Regions from separate parts of the Micromonospora sp. NPDC005163 genome, predicted to be linked through region 1. Evidence: riboswitches for the same ligand, from Rfam matches in the RefSeq annotation. Region 1 holds a riboswitch; the other holds the start of a gene.

The links. Region 1 has a riboswitch for cyclic di-AMP ahead of ACWD6N_RS09385 (C39 family peptidase). Riboswitches for the same ligand answer to the same signal wherever they lie in the genome.
Region 2: it holds a riboswitch for cyclic di-AMP, as region 1 does, so the genes downstream of both, ACWD6N_RS04255 (coiled-coil domain-containing protein) here and ACWD6N_RS09385 (C39 family peptidase) in region 1, are expected to answer to the same signal.

The regions. Positions count from the first base shown of each region.
Region 1 is NZ_JBSFYP010000009.1:45,962-57,699, forward strand. Features, by position in the region: gene lhgO (L-2-hydroxyglutarate oxidase) at 1-192, shown strand, start outside; gene ACWD6N_RS09355 (TetR/AcrR family transcriptional regulator) at 221-829, opposite strand; gene ACWD6N_RS09360 (ABC transporter permease) at 1,048-1,941, shown strand; gene ACWD6N_RS09365 (ABC transporter ATP-binding protein) at 1,946-2,755, shown strand; gene ACWD6N_RS09370 (bifunctional cytidylyltransferase/SDR family oxidoreductase) at 2,903-4,420, shown strand; gene ACWD6N_RS09375 (CDP-glycerol glycerophosphotransferase family protein) at 4,461-6,131, shown strand; gene ACWD6N_RS09380 (alpha/beta fold hydrolase) at 6,149-6,895, opposite strand; gene ACWD6N_RS09385 (C39 family peptidase) at 7,061-7,906, opposite strand; cyclic di-AMP (ydaO/yuaA leader) riboswitch at 8,133-8,274, opposite strand; gene ACWD6N_RS09390 (hypothetical protein) at 8,568-9,332, opposite strand; gene ACWD6N_RS09395 (hypothetical protein) at 9,483-9,887, opposite strand; gene ACWD6N_RS09400 (polysaccharide pyruvyl transferase family protein) at 10,284-11,609, shown strand; gene ACWD6N_RS09405 (glycosyltransferase family 2 protein) at 11,699-11,738, shown strand, end outside.
Region 2 is NZ_JBSFYP010000003.1:178,364-190,101, forward strand. Features, by position in the region: gene ACWD6N_RS04245 (helix-turn-helix transcriptional regulator) at 1-219, opposite strand, end outside; gene ACWD6N_RS04250 (carbonic anhydrase) at 419-1,147, shown strand; gene ACWD6N_RS04255 (coiled-coil domain-containing protein) at 1,203-2,222, opposite strand; cyclic di-AMP (ydaO/yuaA leader) riboswitch at 2,227-2,357, opposite strand; gene ACWD6N_RS04260 (YibE/F family protein) at 2,524-3,900, opposite strand; gene ACWD6N_RS04265 (heavy metal translocating P-type ATPase) at 4,211-6,304, shown strand; gene ACWD6N_RS04270 (metal-sensitive transcriptional regulator) at 6,344-6,640, opposite strand; gene ACWD6N_RS04275 (heavy-metal-associated domain-containing protein) at 6,795-7,004, shown strand; gene ACWD6N_RS04280 (hypothetical protein) at 7,019-8,023, shown strand; gene ACWD6N_RS04285 (heavy metal translocating P-type ATPase) at 8,036-10,291, shown strand; gene ACWD6N_RS04290 (CsbD family protein) at 10,364-10,537, shown strand; gene ACWD6N_RS04295 (ArsR/SmtB family transcription factor) at 10,699-11,046, shown strand; gene ACWD6N_RS04300 (hypothetical protein) at 11,043-11,312, shown strand; gene ACWD6N_RS04305 (alpha/beta hydrolase) at 11,435-11,738, shown strand, end outside.

The DNA of each region.
Region 1 (11,738 bases):
GACATCGTCCGGGCCGGCGCCGGCGTGCGGGCGCAGGCGATCCTCCCCGACGGCGGCCTGGTGGACGACTTCCTGATCGTCGAGGCCGACCGGCAGGTGCACGTGCTCAACGCACCCTCCCCGGCCGCGACCAGCTCGCTGGAGATCGCCCGGCACATCGTCTCCCGACTTCCGGTCGACGCGCCGCGCTGAGAGCGCCGGGTCGCGGACGGCAGAGCGGTCAGGCGCCCGTCGACGGAGCCACAATGCCCCGCTGCCGGGGTACGGCAGGTTCGGCGCCGAGCCCGGTGGCCACCGACTCGACCAGGGTGTCGAGGTAGGTGTCGGTGACCGGACCGCGGGCGATGGCGAGCCGCCAGTAGAGCGGGCCGATGATGAGGTCGACGGCGGCGTCCGGGTCGGTGTCGGCAGGCAGCTCGCCGCGCTGCACGGCGCGGGCGACCAGACGGCCGCCGATTTCCTGCTGGCGGGCGTGCAGCACCTGACGCAGGGTCTGGTCGATGGTCGGGTTGCGGGCGGCCTCAGCGAGCAGATCGGGAATGATCTGTGAGGCCAGCGGATGCCGCAGCGCGTGCGCCACCGCCTGGAAGAGCAACGCGAGGTCGCCGCGCAGGGTGCCGGTGTCCAACACAGGCAGCTTGCCGTGCGCGGCCGCGGCCACGATGTCCAGCACCAGGTCGAGCTTGGAGCTCCACCGCCGGTAGATCGCCGTCTTGCTGACGCCGGCCCGTCGGGCCACCGCCTCGATGGAGAGCCGGCCGTAGCCGACCGCGGCGAGCTCCTGCATCAGCGCGCGCCGGATGGCCGTGGTGATCTCACCACGAAGCACCGCCGCACCGGCCGGGGCCCGCCTCTTCTCGGTCGTCACCAGGGACTCTTCTCGCAGCTCACGACGACCAGAGTAGCGCAACGACGGTACGGTTGCGTCCCGACGTGTTTCGGACTACTGTCCACGCAGCGACGAGGCGGCGCTCCGCGCACCAGCTCCCACTAGGATTCCATCGTCGCGAGCAACCCGTCGGCACGAAAGATCGGAGTGCCCCTTTCATGGCCACCACCGCGCTGGTCGACCCTGACACGGGCCTGACCCAGGCGCAGCTGGCCGCTCGGCACGGGCTCCGGGTCGCTGGTGAGCGACCCACCCTCGTCGAGTACAGCCGCCGACTGTGGGCCTACCGGCACTTCATCGCCGCGTACGCCAACGCCAAGCTGGTCGCCTCGTACAGCAACGCCAGGCTGGGCCAGCTCTGGCAGGTGCTCACCCCGCTGACCAACGCCGCGGTCTACTACCTGATCTTCGGGGTGGTGCTGGAGCAGGACAAGATCCCGAACTTCATCGGCTACCTGACCACCGGCCTGTTCATCTTCAACTTCACCCAGAGCGCGGTGCTGGCCGGCACCCAGTCGATCAGCGGCAACCTGGGGCTGATCCGGGCCCTACACTTCCCCCGGGCCAGCCTGCCGCTGTCCACCACGGTGACCCAGTTCCAGCAACTGCTCGCCTCGATGCTGGTCCTGATCGGCATCGTGCTGGTCACCGGCGAGCCGCTCACCCTGAAGTGGCTGATGCTGGTGCCGGCCCTGCTGCTGCAGGCGGTGTTCAACGCCGGCGTGGTGCTGTTCGTGGCCCGGATGGGCGCCAAGGCGAGCGACCTGAAGCAGGTCATGCCGTTCATCATGCGCACCTGGATGTACGGCTCCGGCGTCCTCTACAGCGTCAGCCTCTTCGAGCGGCTGCCCGGCTGGGCGACCACGCTGGTCCAGTACAACCCGCTGCTGGTCTACATCGAGCTGGCCCGCTACGCGCTGCTCGATCAGCCGCCACTGCTCAACGAGTCGCTGACCCAGCTCTGGCTGGTCGCGGCGGGTTGGGCGCTGGTGGGCGGGATCGGCGGCTACATCTACTTCTGGCGCGGCGAACAGGAGTACGGCCGTGGTTGATCAAATGCACGCCACCGACGAGGCGACCGTCTCCCTGCCCGTTCTGGCGCAGGAACGGATCCCCACCGTGGTGGTCGACGACGCGCACATCATCTACCGGGTGCACAAGGGTGCCGCCGGCGGCACCACGCCGGTGGCCGCGCTGCGCCGGCTGGTCAAGCGCACGTCCGCGCCGAACGTGCGGGAGGTGCACGCGGTGAAAGGGGTCTCGTTCACCGCGTACCGGGGCGAGGCGATCGGGCTGATCGGCAGCAACGGCTCCGGCAAGTCCACCCTGCTGCGGGCCATCGCCGGCCTGCTGCCGGTCAACCGGGGCGCGATCCACACCCAGGGGCAGCCCTCGCTGCTGGGCGTGAACGCGGCCCTGCTCAACGACCTTTCGGGTGAGCGCAACGTCACCCTCGGTTGCCTGGCGATGGGGATGCACCCCGACGAGGTGGCCCAGCAGGCCGAAGGGATCATCGACTTCTCCGGGATCAACGAGCGGGGCGACTTCGCCAGCCTGCCGATGCGCACGTACTCGTCCGGCATGGCGGCCCGGCTGCGGTTCTCCATCGCCGCCGCCAAGAAGCACGACGTGCTGCTCATCGACGAGGCGCTCGCCACCGGCGACAAAGGCTTCCGCAAGCGCAGCGAGCAGCGGGTGCGGGAGCTGCGCGAGGGTGCCGGAACGGTGTTCCTGGTCAGCCACCAGCTCTCCTCGGTACGGGACACCTGCGAACGGACCATCTGGCTGGAATCCGGCGTCCTGCGGATGGACGGGCCCACCAACGAGGTGATCCGGGCATACGAGGCGTACGCCAACAGCAAGTAGAGTGCCGGCGAACCTCCGGCATCGACATGGCGCCATGTACCCGCGTCGCCCGCGTTGGGGCGACGCGGTTCGCGCGTTAAGGTTCATTCCGTCGCCGCCCGGGCGGAACCTTCCGTTAAACGCATCCCTGAAAGTGAGGATCCGGCAATGACGCAGGACCAGACCACTGGCCCGGACGCCACACCGGAGAGCCCGGCACCCTGGCGGCCCTCGCGGACGGTGGCCGTGGTGCTGGCCGGCGGCACCGGAACCCGACTGGGCCTCGGCATCCCGAAGCAGCTCCTGAAGATCGCCGGTAAGCCGATCATCGAGCACACCCTGGCGGTCTTCGAGGCCGCGCCGGAGATCGACGAGATCATCGTGCTGATGGCCACCGGGCACGTCGAGGACGCTCGGCAGATCGTCGAGAAGGCCGGCCTGCGCAAGGTCACCAAGGTGATCGAGGGCGGCGAGACCCGTAACGCGACCACCCGGATCGCGCTGGACGCGGTCGGCCCGGCGGACTGCAACATCCTCTTCCACGACGCGGTGCGCCCGCTGCTCAGCGGCCGGATCGTGCGCGAGTGCGTCAACGCGCTCTGGACCTACGACGCCGTGGACGTGGCCATCCCGTCCGCCGACACGATCATCCAGGTGGACGAGAACGACTGCATCACCGACATCCCGGTGCGCTCCCGGCTGCGCCGCGGGCAGACCCCGCAGGCGTTCCGCTCCCCCACCATCCGCGAGGCGTACCGGATCGCCGAGGATGATCCGGACTTCGCCGCCACCGACGACTGCGGCGTGGTGCTGCGTTACCTGCCGGGCACCCCGATCAAGGTGATCGACGGCTCGGACGAGAACATCAAGGTCACCCACCCGGTCGACGTGCACCTGGCGGACAAGCTCTTCCAGCTCGCCGCCGCGCAGGCGCCCCGGCTGACCGACCACCGCAGCTACACCGAGGAGCTGACCGGCCGCACCATCGTCGTGTTCGGCGGCAGCTACGGCATCGGCCACGAGCTGACCGAGCTGGCCCGGCGCCTCGGCGCCCAGGTCTTCCCGTTCAGCCGCTCCACCACCGGCACGCACGTAGAGCGGGCCGAGGACGTCGAGGCCGCGCTGAAGACCGCGTTCGAGGCCACCGGCCGGATCGACCACGTGGTGGTCACCGCCGGGATCCTGGAGAAGGGCGCCCTCGCCGAGATGGACGAGGAGACGATGGACCGGCTGCTCCAGGTCAACTTCGTCGGCCCGGTGACCATCGCCCGGCAGTCCCTGCCGTACCTCCAGCAGACCAAGGGCCAGCTGCTGCTCTACACCTCCAGCTCGTACACCCGGGGGCGGGCCCGCTACGCGCTCTACTCCGCCACCAAGGCCGCCCTGGTCAACCTCACCCAGGCACTGGCCGACGAGTGGGCCGACGTCGGCGTACGGGTCAACTGCATCAACCCCGAGCGGACCGCCACCCCGATGCGGACGCGGGCCTTCGGCGAGGAGCCGGAGCACACCCTGCTCGCCGCGGAGGCCGTCGCCCAGTCCTCGCTCGACGTGCTGATCTCCGACCTGACCGGCCAGGTGATCGACGTACGCCGGGCGCCCGGCGACGGTCCCTCCCCGACCGTGCCGGCCCAGTCCGGGTCGGGTCGGGTCGGTTCGCCGGCCGGTGCGGCCTCCGTGAGCTGACTGACGGCGACGGACCCGGGACGGCAGCGAACGGAGCGACATGCGTGGTGATCTGGTCCGAAAGCTGGCCGCCCGGTGCCTGAGCACCGGCCTGGCCGTGCTGGCCTTCGTCGCGGTGGCGCTGACCGGCGCCACCGGATGGGGGTTGGCGCTGGCCGTCGCCGCACTGGTCGCGGCGGCCGCCGAGCAGCGGATCCGACCCGGCGCTGACCTCGTCGCCGAGACGGCGCTGATCGGCGCCGCCGTCCTGGTCGGATACTCCCGGCGGCTGGACGACGGGCTCGACCCGGCGCTCGTCGCCACCGCGCTGGTCCTGCTGGGGCTGGTGCTGCTGGTGGGGCCGCTGCGGACCGCCGGCAACCTGGAGATCCGGGTGGCCAACCTGCCCGTGCGGGCCTGGACGCCGCTGATCGCCGACCAGCTCGGCACCGCCCTGCTCGGGCTGCTCGGCGCGGTGACTCTCGCCGCCGCGGTGGCACTGCCCGCCGCCGTGGCGCTGGTCGCCAGCCTGCTGGTGGGCGCCTGCGCCGGAGCGGTCGCACTGGACCTGGCCCGGCGTCGCTTCCGGCCAGCCGCCGGCGGTGGGGCGGTGGCCCGCGCGCTGCGCCGGCACCAGCCGGAGTTCCTGCTCTACTTCTCCGCACCGCCCGGCTCGGAGTACCAGGTCACCATGTGGCTGCCGTACCTGGAGCGGATCGGCCGGCCGTTCATGGTCGTGGTGCGCGAGCCCGATTTCCTGGGGCCGATCTCCGCCGCCACCAGCGCACCGGTGGTCTACTGCCCCACCCTCCGGGCGATGGACGAGGCGCTGGTTCCGAGCCTGCGAGCGGCGTTCTACGTCAACCACGGGGCGAAGAACAGCCACTGCATCCGGTTCACCCAACTCACCCACGTGCAGCTGCACCACGGCGACAGCGACAAGGCGCCGAGCGCCAACCCGGTGTCGGGGATCTTCGACCGGATCTTCGTGGCCGGCCCGGCGGCGATCGACCGGTACGCCCGCGCCGGGGTGCAGATCCCGGCGGAGAAGTTCGTGGTGGTGGGCCGCCCGCAGGTCGAGGCGATCGAGGTACGCCCGGAGCCGGTGCGCGGCCTGGCCCACCCGATCGTGCTCTACACCCCGACCTGGACGGGGCACCACGCCGACGCCGACTACTGTTCGCTGCCGGTCGCCGAGGAACTGCTGCGCCGGCTGCTCGAGCGCGGCGCGACGGTGATCCTGCGGGCTCACCCGTACACCGCGCAGAACCCGGCCTCGGCCCGGCAGCTCGGCCGGTTGACCGAGCTGCTGCTCGCCGACCGGGCCCGCACCGGGCGGCAGCACGTGGTCGGCGCGGCGGCCCGGGAGCTGAGCCTGACCGAATGCGTCAACCGGTCCGACGCGCTGGTCTCCGACGTGTCCGGGGTGATCTCGGACTACCTCTACTCCGGCAAGCCGTACGCCGTCACCGACATGGGCGACGAGCGCGAGCGGTTCGTGGAGAACTTCCCGCTGTCCGGGGCGGGCTACGTGCTGCGCCGGGACATGTCGAATGTGGACGAGGTGCTGACCGCTCTGCTGGACACCGATCCGGCGGCCGAGAAGCGCTGGGTCACCCGCCGTCGCTACCTGGGTGACTTCCCCGTCGAGTCGTACGCCGAGGCGTTCCTGACCGCCGCCCGCCGGGAGTTGGCGCCGGCGAAGACCCTCGCCGCCTCCGCACCGGTCTAGGGCCGCCGCCGGACGGCTCAGCGGTACGCGTCCAGCAGCGCCAGCACCGCCCCCGGGTTCTCCACGTGCGCGTTGTGCCCGAGCCCGGGCAGGGTGACGACCGGTACGCCGAACTCCTTGAGCTGCGCGTCGGTGACCATCGGGTCCTGCTCGCCGCGGGCCAGCACCACCGGCACGTCGGTCGCCGCCACCAGCGCGGCGAGGTCGGGATCGCCGACGTCGAACGCGGCCGGATCCATCGCGAGCCGCCACCGGCCGTCGACCTGGCGCAGCCCGGCGTCCACCACCGGGTGGTCCGGCGGGAGCAGACCGGCGAGCCCGGAGACGCGCAGGTAGCGACGGGCCGCCTCGCTGCGGCTGGCGAACCAGCTGATCGGGCGGGTCGCGAGTTCGGCGGCGCGGGTCAGCTCGTCGGGTGACCAGACGGCCTTGATGCCCAGCCCGACCACCGCGTCCACCGGCGATCCGGCGGCGCGGGCGGCCAGCGCCAGGCCGACCACCCCGCCCAGCGAGTGCCCGAGCACGACGATCCGGTCGTCGGGGGCGAGGCCGTGGGCGATCCGCTCGGCGAACCCGGCGAAGGAGTACGACGGCAGCGGCGCCGACCAGCCGTGACCGGCGAGGTCCGGTGCCAGCCACCGCCCCGGCCAGTGCTGCTCAAGCAGCGGCGCCCAGGGCAGCCAGACGTCGCCGGTCGCCCCCATCCCGTGCAGCAGCAGCAGGACCGGCCCGCGGCTGGTGTGACCACGCGATTCATCCACCACGGCCGCAGTCTCCCACGGTTCGCCGACGGGTACGAGAGTCCTCGTCGGCGGCACGACGGCGAACCACCTCGCGCGGTACGGCTTCACCGGCTGTCGACCACATGAAAAGACGCCGCGGGCGCCGGCCCCTTGTGGGGGACGGCGCCCGCGGCGGCTGCGCCCGGGTCAGGCGGAGTAACCCCGAGTGGCGATCCAGTTCGCCAGGTCGATCGTTGTGATCCAGTACGACGGATCGGCGGCGTTCGCCGAGTCGGCGATCCGCACGGTCCGGCCGTTGTCCTTGTAGCCCACCACGGCGATGTAGTGCCCGCCGCCGTAGGAGTGCCAGCCACCATCGGTGTCGGTGGCGTCGCCGGCGATGTTGGCCACCACGCCCCGGCCGGCGGTGATCGCCGCGACCACGTCGGCCTGGAGTCGGTCCATCTGGGCCGGGCTGGGCGCGCCGGCGAACATCCGGGTCCGGTACGGGGAGCCCTTCACCTCGGCGTTGAGCACCCGGGTGGTGTCCAGGGCCGAGTTGGTGCCCATCTCGGTGGTGCCCAGCTCGACGCCGAGCTTGTCCTGGGTGCGGTCGATCCCGGTGGCGCTGAGCGCGTTGCGGGTGGCCGCCGGGCCACAGTTGTAGTACGTGTTCTGCGCCTGGTAGTCGTAGTCGAGCACCTTGGTCGCGGGCGGCTTCGGCGCCGGCTTACGGGTCAGGTCCGGGTTGCCGGTGGCCTTGGCGGCGGGCGACGCGGCGCTGGCCGTCGGGGTGGCGGTGCTCGGCGAGGTGCTGGCCGAGGGGGCCGCTACGCGAGCCTCGCCGCGGGAGGCGACGGTGTCGCTGCGCATCTCGGCGACCGTGGTCGCGGTGTGCTGGCTGGCCGGGGCGTCGTCGGTGCCGGCGATCAGGGCGCCGGTGGTGGTCGCGAGCGCCAGGGCCGCGGCGGAGGCGGCGACGATCTGGTAGGGGCGCTCGGTGGCGAGACGACGGAGCTGACGCTTCAGGGTGTGCTTCACGGGGTCCTCCACGGATCGGGGGGAGAGCGGCACACCGGGCCGGACCGATATCCGGGCAGGCGCCAGCGCGCGGACCGTGGTCCGCGGGTGGTGAACCGCTCAGGGTTGTGCCCGGCGTGGCCGGGCGGGAGAGGCGGTGACCCGGAGGGTCAGCTCACCGGACGGATGAGCGGGGGCACCGCGGCGCCGTGGAGGCGGAGGAACAACCGAGGGGTGGAGAGGTGCTGCACGAGGATGGAACTCCTTCCGACACCGCCTACCGGGTTAGCTGACGGATTCGGGCGGGAAGATCGCCCTACCGCGGGCCGTGGCTCGCAGATTCACCCCGGACTAACTGATGGGTCCCCGGTTCGTTGATCACGATTGAGCGGGTCGGCGCGGCGTCGCCTCTTGCGATCGGTTACCGCACCGGACGGGACGACACTACTGGCCGGCTCAAGCCCTGCCAAGCCAGGTTCACCTGCGTAAACCTGAAATCGAGCGCCAATTTCTGCGCGTATTGCCACTGACGTGACTCGATGGGACAACCGGTTGCGGCGGCGCCTCCGGTCGACAACCGGACAGGCCGTCGACAATGCCGCCGCATTTGCGCGAACATTGCGCCCGACCGTTCCAGCTGCCCGATCCGGCGTCGGTGTGACCGGGCTCACGCTTCCGGTCGGGACATTTCCGGTCAGCCCACCCGCGCCGGGCGCCAGCGCGCCGCGGTCGCCGCACGGGCCGCCGCGGTCGGCGCCGGTCGGACCGGCATCCGGACCGGCCGCAACCGGGCCGCCGCTGCCCACGCCTCCTCGGCGAGCGTGCGGGCCGCCTCGGCGGCCAGTTCGGCATCGCGCCACGTGGATCGTTCGCGCTCGGCGGCGGCCCGGTGCTCGACCCACCTGCCGTCCCGGACAGCGCGGCTCAGCAGCACCTCCTGCTCGACCGGGTGTCGCCGGGGATCCCAGCCGTTGCGGTGTGCGAAAACGTCGGTGAGCTGACGCATCGACAGGTCGCCGCGCCAGTGCGCCGCCATCGCCGCGCGGTGCAGGTAGCGCTCCCGGGCGGCGTACTCCGTCGGGGAGCGCGGCGTGCGGGGGGTGGGCAGCGAACCGGCGCCGGCGAAGCGGCGCGCGGCGCGGTCCGCCTCCTCGTACCCGGCCCAGGCCCGCTCGGCCGCCTCCTGCGCGGCCAGCCAGTCGGCGCGACGTCGGCGGGCGGTCTGCGCCGCGCCGGCGGCGGCGACGGCCACCTCCTCGGCGTACCGGCGCAGGTCCGCCGCCTCGACGGCGGCCAGTTCCCGGGCCGTGGGCGCCGGGGACTCCTCGTCGGTCGGCCGGTCCCGCTCGGGGCGGGCGATCAGCACGGTGAGCACGGTCAGGGCCAACAGGAGCAGTGCCGACCAGATGGCGGCGGCCTGCGGAACCTCGGTCAGGAACCGGTAGAGGACGGTCTCCATGAACGGCACCTCGGGGGGAAGATCGCTGCGGTGGGGAGCCGCACGGCCGACCCGGGCCGGGATTCACCGTGGCGGGCCACGGGCCGACGGGCGGGGTGTGCGGAGGTACGTGATTCGACAGGCGCGGTGGCGGGACGTCGTCCCGGTGGCTCAGAGCCTCGGCGGGGCCCGGGACGCCCGGGTGGCCGGATCGGCGGTGCGCGGCGATCGCTGCGGACCGGTCCCGATCGCGGAGGCGCCGGCCTCCGCCGGCACGGCGGCCTCGACGGCGGGTGCCGCGGCGGGCGCGTCCGGCGAGATCGGCGGGGCGGTGTGGTCGACGGCGACCGGAGCCGCGAGGTCGGCGGCGCCCGTGGGGGCGACCCATCCGGACGACGGAGAGCCCGAGGACACCACCGAGGTGGGCAGCGGGACGGCCGAGGCGGGCGGGGCGGCCGACGCGGGTGACGCGCCCGAGCCGAGGGCCAGGGCGGCGACCACGGCGAGGCTGGTCAGCATCCGCGTCGCCCAGCGCGCCACCCACCACAGCGGACAGGTGAGCGCGACGGGAGGCACGCCCCCACGCTACCGCCGGTGCCGTCCGGGCGCATCGACGCCGGGCGTGTCGGATACCGCCGCGCCGCCGGATCTGACCAGCGCGGACGCTCGTCGTGGACGTCGAGCGGCGGGCCGCTCAGCGGTCGGCGCACGCCGATCGGCGCTCGGTGTCGGCTGTCCCGCTCCGCTGGCGCGGCAGGACGGGAGCCGACCCGGCGCCGGCGGTCCCGGTGCCGCCCGACCGGGCACCGTACCGGCGGCGGTCGGCACCCGTCACCTCGCCGATGGTGACGCCTGCGTATGTTCCGGCTGACGCGTGTCCTAATATTCCGGGACCGGAGGTGACGGCTCGCCCGCCTGTCCAGGCCTGGGCGGTGCTGTGCCCGGGCGCCAGCAGACGAGAGGTGGAGCCCCATGCACCAGCGGATTCTGATGCGGGCGAAGAAGGGCCCCTTCGACGTCTACTCCCCGGAGGAGACGTTTCAGGGCAACTGGATCGGCGAGAACAGCGGCAACCTGGTCTTCAGCCACGCCGCGCACAAGATCCTGCGTACCAGCACCGCCGAGATCACCTCGACCGGCTTCAAGGTCGACCTACGCGACGTCGACCGCATCAACGAGCAGTACGACGTCTACGTCATCCCGCTGGCCAACGCGTTCCGCCGCAGTTACGCGCACCGCATCGAGGCGATGACCAAGCTGGTCGAGCGGTTGAAGATCCCGGTGGTGGTGCTGGGGGTGGGCGTACAGACGAATGTCGCGGGCGACCGGGAGTACCTGCGCCCGATCGACGGTGTGGTCAGCCGGTTCGTCCGCGCGGTGCTCGACCGCTCGCACAGCATCGGCGTACGCGGCGAGATCACCGAGGGCTACCTGCGCACGTTGGGCTTCTCGGCGGTCGACGTGATCGGCTGCCCGTCGATGTTCCTGCACGGCGACACCCTCGGGGTGGAGAAGGGCAAGGCGGCGCTGGAGCCGCACGACAAGGTCGCCCTGACCGTCTCGCCGTACGTGAAGTCCATGGGGAAGATCATCGCTTCGCACCAGCAGCGCTACCCCAACCTGCGCTACCTCCCGCAGGACCTGAAGACCCTGGGCACCCTGCTCTACGGCGACGCCCCGGAGGACCGGGGGAAGACCAGCACCATCCCGATCCACAGCTCGCACCCGCTGTTCACCGAGGACAAGGTGCGGATGTTCCTCGACCCGTGGACCTGGATGGACTACCTCGCCGGCTTCGACTTCGCCTTCGGCACCCGCATCCACGGCACCATCACCGCGCTGGTCGCCGGCACGCCCGGGTACCTGTTCGCGCACGACTCGCGCACCCTGGAACTGGCCCGCTACTTCGACATCCCGCACCGGGTGATGAAGGACGTGCCCGCCGACGTCGACGCCGCCGACCTCTACGAGGAGGCCGACTACACGGCGTTGAACAACGGTCACAAGGCCCGGTACGCCACCATGCTCTCGTTCCTGGCGAAACACGATCTGGGCAACTCGTTCGCCGACGGCGACAGCGCCAGTCGCTTCGACGCGCAGGTCCGGGCCACCACCTTCCCGCCCGCCGTACGCCCGGCCGCCGCCACGGCGACGGAGGAGCTGCTGGCCCGGGTGCAGTGGCTGCACGACCAGAACGGTGAGCTGCGGCGCGAGATCGCGACGTTGGGGGAGAAGCGGCTGCGGGCCCGGGTCGGGCGGGCCCTGCCCGGGCCGGTGCGCCGGATCCTCAACCGTTAACCCCGTGCTGGACCGCTGTTCAGGCGGCCCACGCTCGGGCGCCACGTGAGGTTCCGAGGCCGTCCATCCGCGTCGTCAATGGTGACGAGGTGGTCTTCGAGCCGACGCACGCCCCGCTGCTGACTATCG
Region 2 (11,738 bases), on a different contig from region 1:
GTTGCGCCGCCCGACCCGGGTGCGGCGCAGGTAGCCGCCGGCCTCCAGGTCGGCGACGATCGCCTGCGCGGCCCGCTCGGTCACGCCGACCTCGGCCGCCACGTCGCGCAGCCGGGCGGTGGGGTCGCGGCCGATGGCCAGCAGAACGTGCCCGTGGTTGGTGAGGAACGTCCAGTTCCGGCCGCCGGTGTCGCCAGCCGCCGTCGCCGAGCTCGCCATCGTGGGTCCGCCTCTCCGGTGCTTCGTACCCCCTGGAGCGTCGCCGGAGCGGCGCTCCGAGGGGCAACGTATGAAATCTATATCACGTATAACTTGACGCATCTTGTGGTGCGTGTGACCGTGGAACCCGGACCAGCGCCCGCCGCCGCCCCGCTGATGAGTCGGTTGAGCAGGTCAACGCGTGGAAAGAGGTGCGGGGATGAGCCGTCCCGGTACACCCGGCCAGCAGCCGGGTTCGCAGCGTACTGCCGACCCGACGCCGGCACTCACCGAGCCGGCCCAGGCGTACGCCGAGCTGATCGCCGGGAACCGGCGCTTCGTCCGCGGCGCACCCCGCCACCCCAACCAGGATGCCGGACACCGGGCCGCGGTGGCCGACGGGCAGCACCCCTTCGCGGTGATCGTCGGCTGCTCCGACTCACGGTTGGCCGCCGAGATCATCTTCGATCGTGGGCTGGGCGACCTGTTCGTGGTCCGTACCGCCGGGCACACCACCGGCCCGGAGGTGCTGGGCAGCGTGGAGTACGCGGTGACCGTGCTCGGCACCCCGCTGGTGGTGGTGCTCGGCCACGACTCGTGCGGTGCGGTGCAGGCCGCCCGTGAGTCGGCAGCCACCGGCAACCCGCCCCAGGGGCACCTGGGCGCGGTGGTCGACGCCGTGCTGCCCAGCCTGCGTCGGGCCGAGGCGGAGGGGGTGGACGACATCGGCCGCATCGTCGACATCCACATCGCACAGACCGTCGAGGCGCTGCTCGGGCAGTCGCCCGTGCTGGCCACCGAGGTGGAGCGGGGGCGGTGCGCGGTGGTAGGGGTGTCGTACCGGCTGGCCGCCGGAGTGGTGCGTCCGGTGGCCGCCGTGCCGGCCACGACGCTCGACGGACCGATCGACGCCAGCACGCCGGTCGGTCCGGCCGCGCCCGCCGCCTGAACGCGTCGAGGGCCGCTCCGCGTCACGCGGAACGGCCCTCGACGGAGAGCGTGGGTCAGAGCAGCGACATGTGTACGTGGTCGGTGTGGTTCGACGGCCCGCTGTACGACTTCCAGCCGGTCGCCGGGAACCAGATCTGCCGGTTCCAGATCACGTAGTAGATGCCGAGCCGGTCGGCGTTGCGGATGAGGAACGCGGCGACGTTGTTGCCGTACGTCCGGGTGTCCTCGTTGTGCCACGGGCTGAAGCCGCTCTTCTGCAGAGACCAGTCGCAGGCGCGGCCCTTCGGGTGCTCCCACGGCCCCCCGGATCGGTAGCAGCCGACGAACCGGTTGAATCCGGCCCGCTTGACCTCCTTGTACGCGTGCAGCGTGCGCGGGGTGACGCAGCCGGACGTGGTCGGGTCGTTCTGGCTGCACGACTCGGACTTCCAGTCGCCGTCGGCGGTCCGGCCCGGGCCGAGCCGGGCGACCGGTGAGGTGGCCGACACCAGCCCGCCGGTGAAGCCCTTCCCACCGACCAGGGCGAGGGCCTTGTCCGCTTCGCGCTTCTCCTTGGCCATCAGGGCGGTCTGCTTCTGCTGCTCGCGGACCTCCGCGTCGAGGGCCAGCTTGGCCTGCTCAGCGCGGGTCTTCACCGCGTTGACCTCGGCGAGCTTCTTCTCGTTGACCATGTTCATCTCATCGAGCGCGGCGGCACGTTGGACGAACGAGTCCGGGGCTTCGCTCTCCAGCAGCATCGCCAGCGGGCCGATCCGGCCGGTGCGGTACGACTGGGCGGCGATCTGCCCGACCTGCGGCGCCAGTGCGTTCAGGTCGGCCTTGGCCCGGTCGACCTCCAGCGCCAGCTGCAGCTGCTTCTTCTTCGACGTGTTCAGTTTGGACTTGGCCGCGGAGAATTTGCGGTTGGTCTGCTCGATCACGTCGTTGAGCAACTGGGGCTCGCCGTCCTCCTCGTGCCCGGACGGTGTGGGGGTCGTCGGGGCGGCCTGCGCCGGGAGGGGCCCGGCGAGCACGGTCAGTGCGGCGATCACGGCCACCACGGGTGTCAACCAGCGGCGTAGGGGTGCCGTCACAATGTTCCCTTCCGTCGACCGCCGACCGGGTTAGCTGACGGGTTCGGGGCGGAAGTGGCCCCTACCGCTGTCGCGGATTCACCCCACGTACCTGGGTTCCCGGCTCGCCGGTTGGCGATTGGGCGGTGGCACCGCAGGCGCCGCTTCGCGCCTTCATCGGTAACCGGCAGTGAGGTTACCCGAGAGCCCACCGGCTGAGCTACGCCCTGATACCGACTAAAAGCGTCATTTCGCCATGGCGCTGAGTGACCAGTGATGCGGTTCTCAGGGCGGACGCCCGACGTGGTCACGTTGAGGAGTGTCACCATGCCGTATCCGTGCTCCTGTTCGGCTCTGGCCACCGGTCGGTGGCGGTGGATGAGGGTGTGGTCCGCGTCGGGTCGGGCGACGTGAGGTCGGGCCGATCCGTGCGCGGGGAGCTCAGCGCCGCCAGTGCCTCGGCGCGGTCGGGCTGGGGTCGCGGGGCGGGCGCTTCGGCGGCGGGCGCGGTGGTCTGCCGGCCGGCTGCGGTCACCATCGCGGCCAGCCCGGTGGTCAGCGGTACGGCGGCGATCAGCCCGAGCGTGGCGACCCCGCTGCGGACGATCTCCTGCGCGAGGAACTCGCTGGTCAGGATCTGCCCGATCGGTCGCGAGTCAGCGGTGAGCAGGAGCAGCAGCGGCAACGAGGCGCCCGCGTACGCCAGCACGATGGTGTTGACGGTGGAGGCGATGTGCGCCCGGCCGACCCGGGTCGCCGCCCGGTAGAGCTGCAACCGGGTCAGCCCGGGGTTGGCGTTGGCCAGCTCGGTCACGGTGGCCGCCTGGGTGACGGTCACGTCGTCGAGCACCCCGAGCGAGCCGATGATGATCCCGGCGAGCAGCAGGCCGTGCAGGTCCACGTCGGCCTGGAACATCGACAGGGTGGTGGCGTCCTCGCTGCCGAAGCCGGTGAGGTGCGTGGCGCCGCTGACGATGGTGGCCAGTACGCCGGTGAGGACCAGGCTGCCCAGGGTGCCGAGCACCGCGACCGAGGTCTGCGCGCTGACCCCGTGCGTCAGGTAGAGCACCACGAACATGATCAGCGCGGCACCGACCACCGCTACCAGCAGCGGCGACCGGCCGGCGCCGATTCCGGGCAGCACGAAGGTGAGCAGGATGGCGAAGCTGGCGGCCAACCCGGCCAGAGCGGCCAGGCCCCGCCACCGGCCGAACGCGACGATCGCGGCGGCGAAGATCACCGCCAGCCACAGCAGCGGCGCGCCGCGCTGGTGTTCGGCGATGTTCCAACTGCTGGCGGTCGGATCGGTCGGGTCGGTCAGCTCCACCAGGATGACCTCGTCGTCGACCTCGACCCGGGGCGCGCCGGGTCCGGCGGGCACGGGTGTCTGGATCCGCTGGCCGGAGGCCGGCCCGTCGTTCACCCGGACGTCCACCGTGCCGCACGGCCCGTCCCCGACGCTCGGTGTGCCCTCGGGGTTCGGCGCCGCCGCTGGGCACGGCTCGGTCACCACCCGGGTCACCGTGCCGTGGTAGCGCGGCACGTTCGCACCGCCGTCGGTCCGCGGTGACCCGTCGCGAGGCCAGAGCACGACCGCGGCGAGCACGGTCGCGACGAAGAGGGGCACCACCGTCGCGACGAGGATCCGTCGCACCCGGGGTGGGGCGGACGGAGCGGAGCGGGTGTGGTCGGAACCCAATGCGAGACTCCCAACGATCCGGTGCGGGGTACGTGCCGACGGGCCGGTCGGTTCACCGCCGCCGCGGGAAAGCGGCGACGAGCGCGCCGGATCGCTGGACGGCGACCTCGTGACCACGCAGGGTGAAAGCTCGGCCCGGTCGGCGGGAGGTGACGCCACAACGTGGCGGCACCTCTGCCCAACTGCGTAGCGGGATCCGGAGGGCCATCGTCGGAATGCTAACCAGCCCGACCCGGGGACGCAGGTCGTGCCGGAGTGTCGGGTGGTCGAACCGCTCGCGTGGCGGGTTCCGGACCGGCATGTTGGAGTCATGCCCGCTCCGTCGCCGCCCGACCCCGATCGTCCCGCCGCCGACGAGCGCCACGCCGGGCCCGGTGGCCACCAGCGACACGCCGACGGCGGGCCACATCAGCACGACAAGCACGCCGGGCACGATCCGGCGATGTTCCGCCGCCGGTTCTGGGTCTGCCTCGTGCTCACCGTGCCGGTGGTGTTGACCAGCCACCTGGTGCTGGACCGGCTCGGCCTCGGGCTGGACGTCCCGGGCCGGTCCTGGGTCGGGCCCGTGCTCGGCTCGGTGGTGTTCTGGTGGGGCGGCTGGCCGTTCCTGGTCGGCGCGGTCCGCGAGGTCCGCGATCGGGCGCCGGGCATGATGCTGCTGGTCGCGATGGCCATCACCGTCGCCTACACCGCGTCACTGGCCACCAGCGTGGGCGCCTTCGACCTGGATTTCTGGTGGGAGCTTGCCGCGCTGGTCACCATCATGCTGCTCGGGCACTGGCAGGAGATGAAGGCCATCGGTCAGGCCAGGGGCGCGCTCGCGGCACTGGCCGCGCTGCTGCCCGACGATGCCGAGCGGGTGGCGGCGGACGGGCGGGTCGAGCCGGTGCCGGTGACCGAGCTGCGGGTCGGCGAGGTGGTGCTGGTCCGGCCGGGTGGGCGGGTTCCGGCGGACGGGCGGATCGTCGACGGCGGCGCCGAGCTGGACGAGTCGATGATCACCGGAGAGTCGCGTCCGGTCGCCCGGTCGGCAGGGGACCGGGTGGTGGCCGGCACCGTCGCCACCGACTCGGCGATCCGGGTCCGCGTCGAGGCGCTGGGTGAGCAGACCGCGCTCGCCGGCATCCAGCGGATGGTCGCGCAGGCGCAGCGCTCCGGCGGGCGGGCCCAGCTGCTGGCGGACCGGTTCGCGGCCGCGTTGTTCTACCTGGCCACCGGCACCGCCGTGCTGACCGTGCTGGTCTGGACCGCGCTGGGCCGGCCCGACGAGGCGGTGGTCCGCGCGGTCACCGTCCTCGTGATCGCCTGCCCGCACGCGCTCGGGCTGGCCATTCCGTTGGTCGTCGCGCTCTCCACCGCACTGGCCGCGCGGTCCGGGATCCTGGTCAAGGACCGGTTGGCGCTGGAGCGGATGCGGACCGTCGACGCGGTGCTGTTCGACAAGACCGGCACCCTGACCCGGGGCGAGCACGTGGTCACCGACCTGGCGACGGCACCCGGCGTCGCGCGGGACGAGGTGCTGCGGATCGCGGCCGGCGTGGAGTCCGACAGCGAGCATCCGCTGGCTCGGGCGATCGTGGCGGCGGCCGGGAGCGTCGGACCGGCCCCGGCCGTCGGGTTCCGGTCGCTGCCGGGGCGCGGGGTGCAGGCCACCGTCGACGGTACGCAGTACGCGGTGGGCGGTCCGGCGCTGCTGCGGCAGCTGGGCCTGTCGCTCCCGGCCGAGCTGGAGGCGGCGATCGGCCACTGGTCGGCGCGGGGCGCCGCGGTGCTGTACCTGGTACGGCCGCCGGACGCCGTGCTCGGCGCGTTCGCGCTGACCGACGAGGTACGTCCGGAGGCCCGGGAGGCCATCGTCGAGCTGCGCGCCGCGGGCGTCCGCGCCATCGCCATGATCACCGGTGACGCCCGTCCGGTGGCCGAGGCGGTCGCCGCCGACCTGGGTTTCCGGCGGGGTGTCGACGAGGTCTTCGCCGAGGTGCTGCCGGCGGAGAAGGACGGCCGGGTGGCCGAGCTTCAGCGGCGGGGGTTGACCGTGGCGATGGTCGGCGACGGGGTGAACGACGCGCCGGCGCTGGCGCGGGCGGACGTCGGCATCGCGATCGGCGCGGGCACCGATGTGGCGATCGAGTCCGCCGGGGTGGTGCTGGCCTCGTCGGACCCGCGCGGGGTCGGTGCCGTGGTCCGGCTCTCGCGGGCGTCGTACCGGAAGATGCGGCAGAACCTGGCCTGGGCGGCGGGCTACAACGTGGTGGCGCTGCCGCTGGCGGCCGGGGTGCTGGCGTGGGCCGGGGTGGCGTTGAGCCCGGCGCTGGCCGCGGTGCTGATGTCCGCGTCCACCATCGTGGTGGCGCTCAACGCCCAGTTGCTGCGTGGGGTACGCCTCGACCCGGAGACCGAGTGACGGCCCGGTCCGGTCGGACCGGGCGAGCGTCACCCGGTCTCAGCCGCGCTTCATCAGCCGGCCGACCGCCGCCATCATCTCGGTGGCCATCTCGTCGGCCCGGCCCTCGGCGGCGCCCTCGTGCATGCAGTGCCGCGCGTGCCCGTCGAGCAGCCCCAGCGCCACCTTGTCCAGCGCGGCCTGGATCGCGGAGATTTGGGTGAGCACGTCGATGCAGTAGCGGTCGTCGTCGACCATCTTCTCGATGCCCCGGACCTGCCCCTCGACACGGCGGAGCCGCGCGAGCAGTTGATCCTTGCTGGCGGTGTATCCGCGGATCGGAGTGGGTGCGGTCATGGCGACCAGGGTAGCCTACCCCTGGGGGGTATGGTACTGTCCCTTTCTGTCGGGGATACCCCCACCGGGTACCGGTACAACACAAGGACAGACGTCCGCCTTCGATTTACCCCTGGGGGGTATAGGCTCGGAGGTGGCGGAGGGAGACGGTTCGATGGTCAACACGACGTACCAGGTGCAGGGCATGACCTGTGGGCACTGCGTCAGCTCGGTCAGCGCCGAGGTCGGCGCCATCGCGGGTGTGCGCGAGGTTCAGGTCGACCTGGCCACCGGCCGGGTCACCGTCAGCAGTGACCAGCCGCTGGACGTGGAAGTCGTCCGGACCGCCGTCGACGAGGCCGGCTACGACCTCGTCGACGCCTGATCGAGAGGCCCGGCATGAATACGGTGACCAGACTGGGCGGATTCGCCCTCGGCCTCGCGGCGGTCTTCGGCGCGGCGTACGGGATCGGTCAGGTGGCCGGTCCCGCCGCCCCGGTCGCCGAGAACCGGCACGACGACGGGGCCGCCCACGAGCCGGGCCCGGCCGGCCACGGAGAGCACGATGAGGCGGCCGACCGGCTCCCCGGCGGCCTGCTCGTCGCCGACCGCGGCTACACCCTCGAACCGGTCGCCGCGCCGGCCGGCGAGTTCGCCTTTCGGATCGGCGGCCCGGACGGCCGACCGGTGACCCGGTTCGACGTGGCGCACGACAAGCGGATGCATCTCATCGTCGCTCGGCGGGACCTCTCCGGCTTCCGCCACGTGCATCCCGACCTGGCCCCGGACGGCACGTGGCGCGTCGCCACCCCACTGGCCGGCCCCGGGCAGTGGCGGGCGTTCGCCGACTTCGCCCCGACCGGGGGAGAGCCGCTGACCCTCGGGGTGGACGTGACGGTCCCCGGAACGCTGGCCGAACGGCCGCTGCCCGCGCCGGCGACCAGCACGACCGTCGACGGCTACACGGTCACCCTGGCCGGCGCGGTGCAGCCCGGCCGGACCTCGCCGCTCACACTGACCGTCAGCCGGGACGGGCGGCCGGTGACCGACCTGGAGCCCTACCTGGGCGCGTACGGCCATCTCGTGGCGCTGCGCCGGGGTGACCTGGCATACCTGCACGTGCACCCGGAGGGGACACCCGGCGACGGGCGCACCCCGCCCGGTCCGGCTGTCACCTTCCTCGCCGAGGTGCCCTCGGCCGGCAGCTACCGGCTCTACCTCGACTTCCGGCACGGCGGGTCGGTGCACACCGCCGAGTTCACCGTGGTCGCCGGCACCTCGCCCACCCCGCCCACCGGCGCACCGACGACCGGTGGCGATCCCACCCCGACCGATCCCACCCCGAGCGGACCCGCGCCGACCGGGGACGCCGACCACGGCATCCCCGGGCACGGGCACAACTGACGGGACCAGATGATGACCACCACCAGCAGACCGCTGCCCGAGGCGCCGAACCGGATCGAGTTGGCGATCGGCGGAATGACCTGCGCCGCCTGCGCCGCCCGGATCGAGAAGAAGCTGAACCGGATGGACGGGGTCAGCGCGACCGTCAACTACGCCACCGAGAAAGCCACTGTCCGGTACGTCGACGGCGTCACGCCGGACGACCTGATCGGCACGGTGCAGAAGACCGGCTACACGGCGTCCCTGCCGTCCCCACCTTCCACCGCCGAGGAGCCGGTGGACGCGCTGCGTGGCCCGCGTACCCGCCTCTGGGTGTCGGTGGCGCTCAGCGTGCCGGTGGTCGTGCTGGCGATGGTGCCGGCCTGGCAGTTCGACTACTGGCAGTGGCTGTCGCTGACGCTCGCCGCCCCGGTGGTGGTCTGGGGCGGGCTGCCGTTCCACCGGGCCGCCTGGACCAACCTGCGGCACGGCGCGGCGACCATGGACACCCTGGTCTCGCTCGGCACCCTCGCCGCGTTCGGTTGGTCGCTCTGGGCGCTCTTCCTCGGCGACGCCGGGATGCCCGGCATGACCCACCCGTTCCGTTTCGACATCACCCGCACCGACGGCGCCGGCAACATCTACCTGGAGGCCGCCGCCGGGGTGACGGTGTTCATCCTCGCCGGCCGTTACTTCGAGGCCCGCTCGAAGCGGACCGCCGGCGCCGCCCTGCGCGCCCTTCTCGAACTGGGCGCCAAGGAGGTGGCGGTGCTCCGCGACGGGGTGGAGACCCTGATCCCGGTGGACCAGCTCGCCGTCGGTGACCGGTTCGTGGTCCGCCCCGGCGAGAAGATCGCCACCGATGGCGTGGTCGACGAGGGCACGTCGGCCGTCGACGCCAGCATGCTCACCGGCGAGTCGGTCCCGGTCGAGGTCGGCCCGGGCGACGGCGTGGTGGGTGCCACGATCAACGCGGGCGGCCGGCTCGTCGTCACCGCCACCCGGGTCGGCGGGGACACCCAGCTCGCCCGGATGGCCGACCTGGTCGAGCAGGCCCAGAGCGGCAAGGCGGCCGTGCAGCGGCTGGCGGACCGGATCTCCGGCGTGTTCGTGCCGATCGTCATCACGCTCGCCGTGGGCACCCTCGGCTGGTGGCTCGGCAGCGGGGCTGGGCCGACCGCCGCGTTCACGGCCGCGGTGGCCGTGCTGATCATCGCCTGCCCCTGCGCGCTCGGCCTGGCCACGCCGACCGCACTCCTGGTCGGCACGGGCCGGGGCGCTCAGCTCGGCGTGCTGATCAAGGGACCGGAGGTGCTGGAGTCGACCCGGCGGGTGGACACCGTGGTGCTGGACAAGACCGGCACCGTGACGACCGGCCGGATGACCCTGGTGAACGTCGTGCCGGCGGCCGGTACGGACCGTGCCGATCTGCTCCGGCTCGCGGGGGCGGTCGAAGCCGCCTCCGAGCACCCGATCGCACGGGCGGTCGCGGCGGGCGCCGCCGAGGCCGGGACGCTGCCCCCGGTGACCGGCTTCGCCAACGTCGAGGGGTTGGGCGTCAGCGCCACGGTGGACGGCCGGAGTGTGCTGATCGGTCGGCTCCGGCTGCTGCGCGAGCGCGGGTTCGACGTACCGCCGGAGGTCCAGCGGGCGGTCGCCGACGCGGAAGCGACCGGTCGGACGGCGATCGTCGCCGGTTGGGACGGGCGGGCCTGCGGTGTGCTCGCGGTCGCCGACGTGGTCCGGCCGACCAGCCGGGCGGCGGTGGCCCGGCTGCGCGCCCTGGGGCTCACCCCGGTCCTGCTGACCGGGGACAACGTCACCGTGGCCCGGGCGGTCGCCGCCGAGGTGGGCGTGGACGAGGTGATCGCCGAGGTCCTGCCGGCCGGCAAGGTCGACGTGGTCAGGCGACTCCAGGCCGAGGGGAGGTCGGTGGCGATGGTCGGCGACGGGGTCAACGACGCCCCGGCGCTGGCGCAGGCCGACCTGGGCCTGGCGATGGGCACCGGCACCGATGTGGCGATCGAGGCGTCGGACCTCACCCTCGTCCGGGGCGACCTGGACGCCGCGGTGGACGCCATCCGGCTGTCCCGGCGCACGCTCGGCATCATCCGGGGCAACCTGTTCTGGGCCTTCGGGTACAACGTGGCGGCCCTGCCGCTGGCCGCTGCCGGGTTGCTCAACCCGATGATCGCCGGCGCCACGATGGCCCTCTCCTCGGTCTTCGTGGTGGCCAACAGCCTGCGCCTGCGCCGGTTCCGCCCGGCCGCCCCCGTCGACGGGGTGTAGTCGGGATGGTTGGACCGGCGATGGCAGGGGTACTGCTGGTGGCGTAGCGACGCTCGCGATGGAGGTTGGCACATGGGTATCGACGACAAGATCAACAACGCCACCGAGGATGCGGCCGGCAAGCTGAAGGAAGGCGCCGGTCGGGCCACCGACAACGAGCAGCTCGAGGCGGAGGGTCGCAACGACCAGGCCGGAGCCAAGCTCAAGCAGGCTGGCGAGAAGATCAAGGACGCCTTCAAGAGCTGACGTACGACGCACTCCGCACGCCGGGCCGGTGATCTCACCGGCCCGGCGTGCTGTCTGTCCGGCCCCTCGGTGGACCCTGAGATCCCCCTGATTCGCTCCCGAACCCCGGTCGCCGCACGTCGGCACCTGCTAACTTCTCTTGGCATGTGCAAGGGCTGCTTATGAGTGCCGCTCCGCCGCCGACCGGTGACGACCTGGTCCGGGTGCTGGCCACGCTGGCCAACCCGCACCGGCTGCGGGTCGTCGCCGCACTGGCCCGCGAGCGCGCCTACGTGAGCCGGCTGGCCCGGCAACTGGGCATCAGCCGGGCGCTGTTGCAGGTCCACCTACGGAAGCTGGCGGCGGCCGGGCTGGTCACCGCACGCCTGGAATTGTCGGAGGACGGGAAAGCCATGAACTACTACGAGGTGGAGCCCTTCGTGCTCACACTCACCCCCGAGATCATCGCGGCGGCGGTCGAGACGCTGACCGTGCCCGACTCGGCCGAGCAGCCCGGAGCGGAGCGATGAGCGAGCACGACTGGACCGAGGTGGTCGGCGCGATCGGCATCTTCGCCCTGCTGATCAGCGTGTTCACGGTGACCATCGTGCAGCTCGCCAAGACCCGACGGGCCCGGCTCGAATCGGCCCGCGCGGACGACTACCGCCGGCTCGCCGAGACCGCCGCTCAGGCCCAGGCGGAGAACGCCCGACTGCTCGCGGCGTTGGACGGCCGGCTAAGCGGGATGGAGACCCGGATGGGCGCGCTGGAACGCGTCCTGCGCGAGGTCGAGTGAACCCGGCGCACGAAAGGACCGGGCCGTCGAGCGGCTACTCGACGGCCCGGTGGAAGCAGCACCACCTCGCCCGGTGGGCGAGTTTCTCCCGTGACGCTCCTTCGAGGAGAGGACAGCACTCCATGCTGCGCGTACGCAAATCCACCGTCGGCTGGGCGGTCGCCCTGGCCCTCACGGTCACCGGCCTGACCCCGGTCGGCCCGGCCGCCGCCCGAGCACAACCGGGCCCCACCATCGACTGGCGGCCCTGCCCCGGGGACGCCACCGCCGAGTGCGGCACGCTGTCCCTGCCGGTGGACTGGCGCCGGCCTCGGGGCGAGAGGTTCGACCTGGCGCTGGCCCGTCGGACGGCCACCGACCCGTCCGCAAGGACCGGCGCACTGGTGTTCGGCCCCGGCGGGCCGGGCGACAGCGGGGTCGACCGGG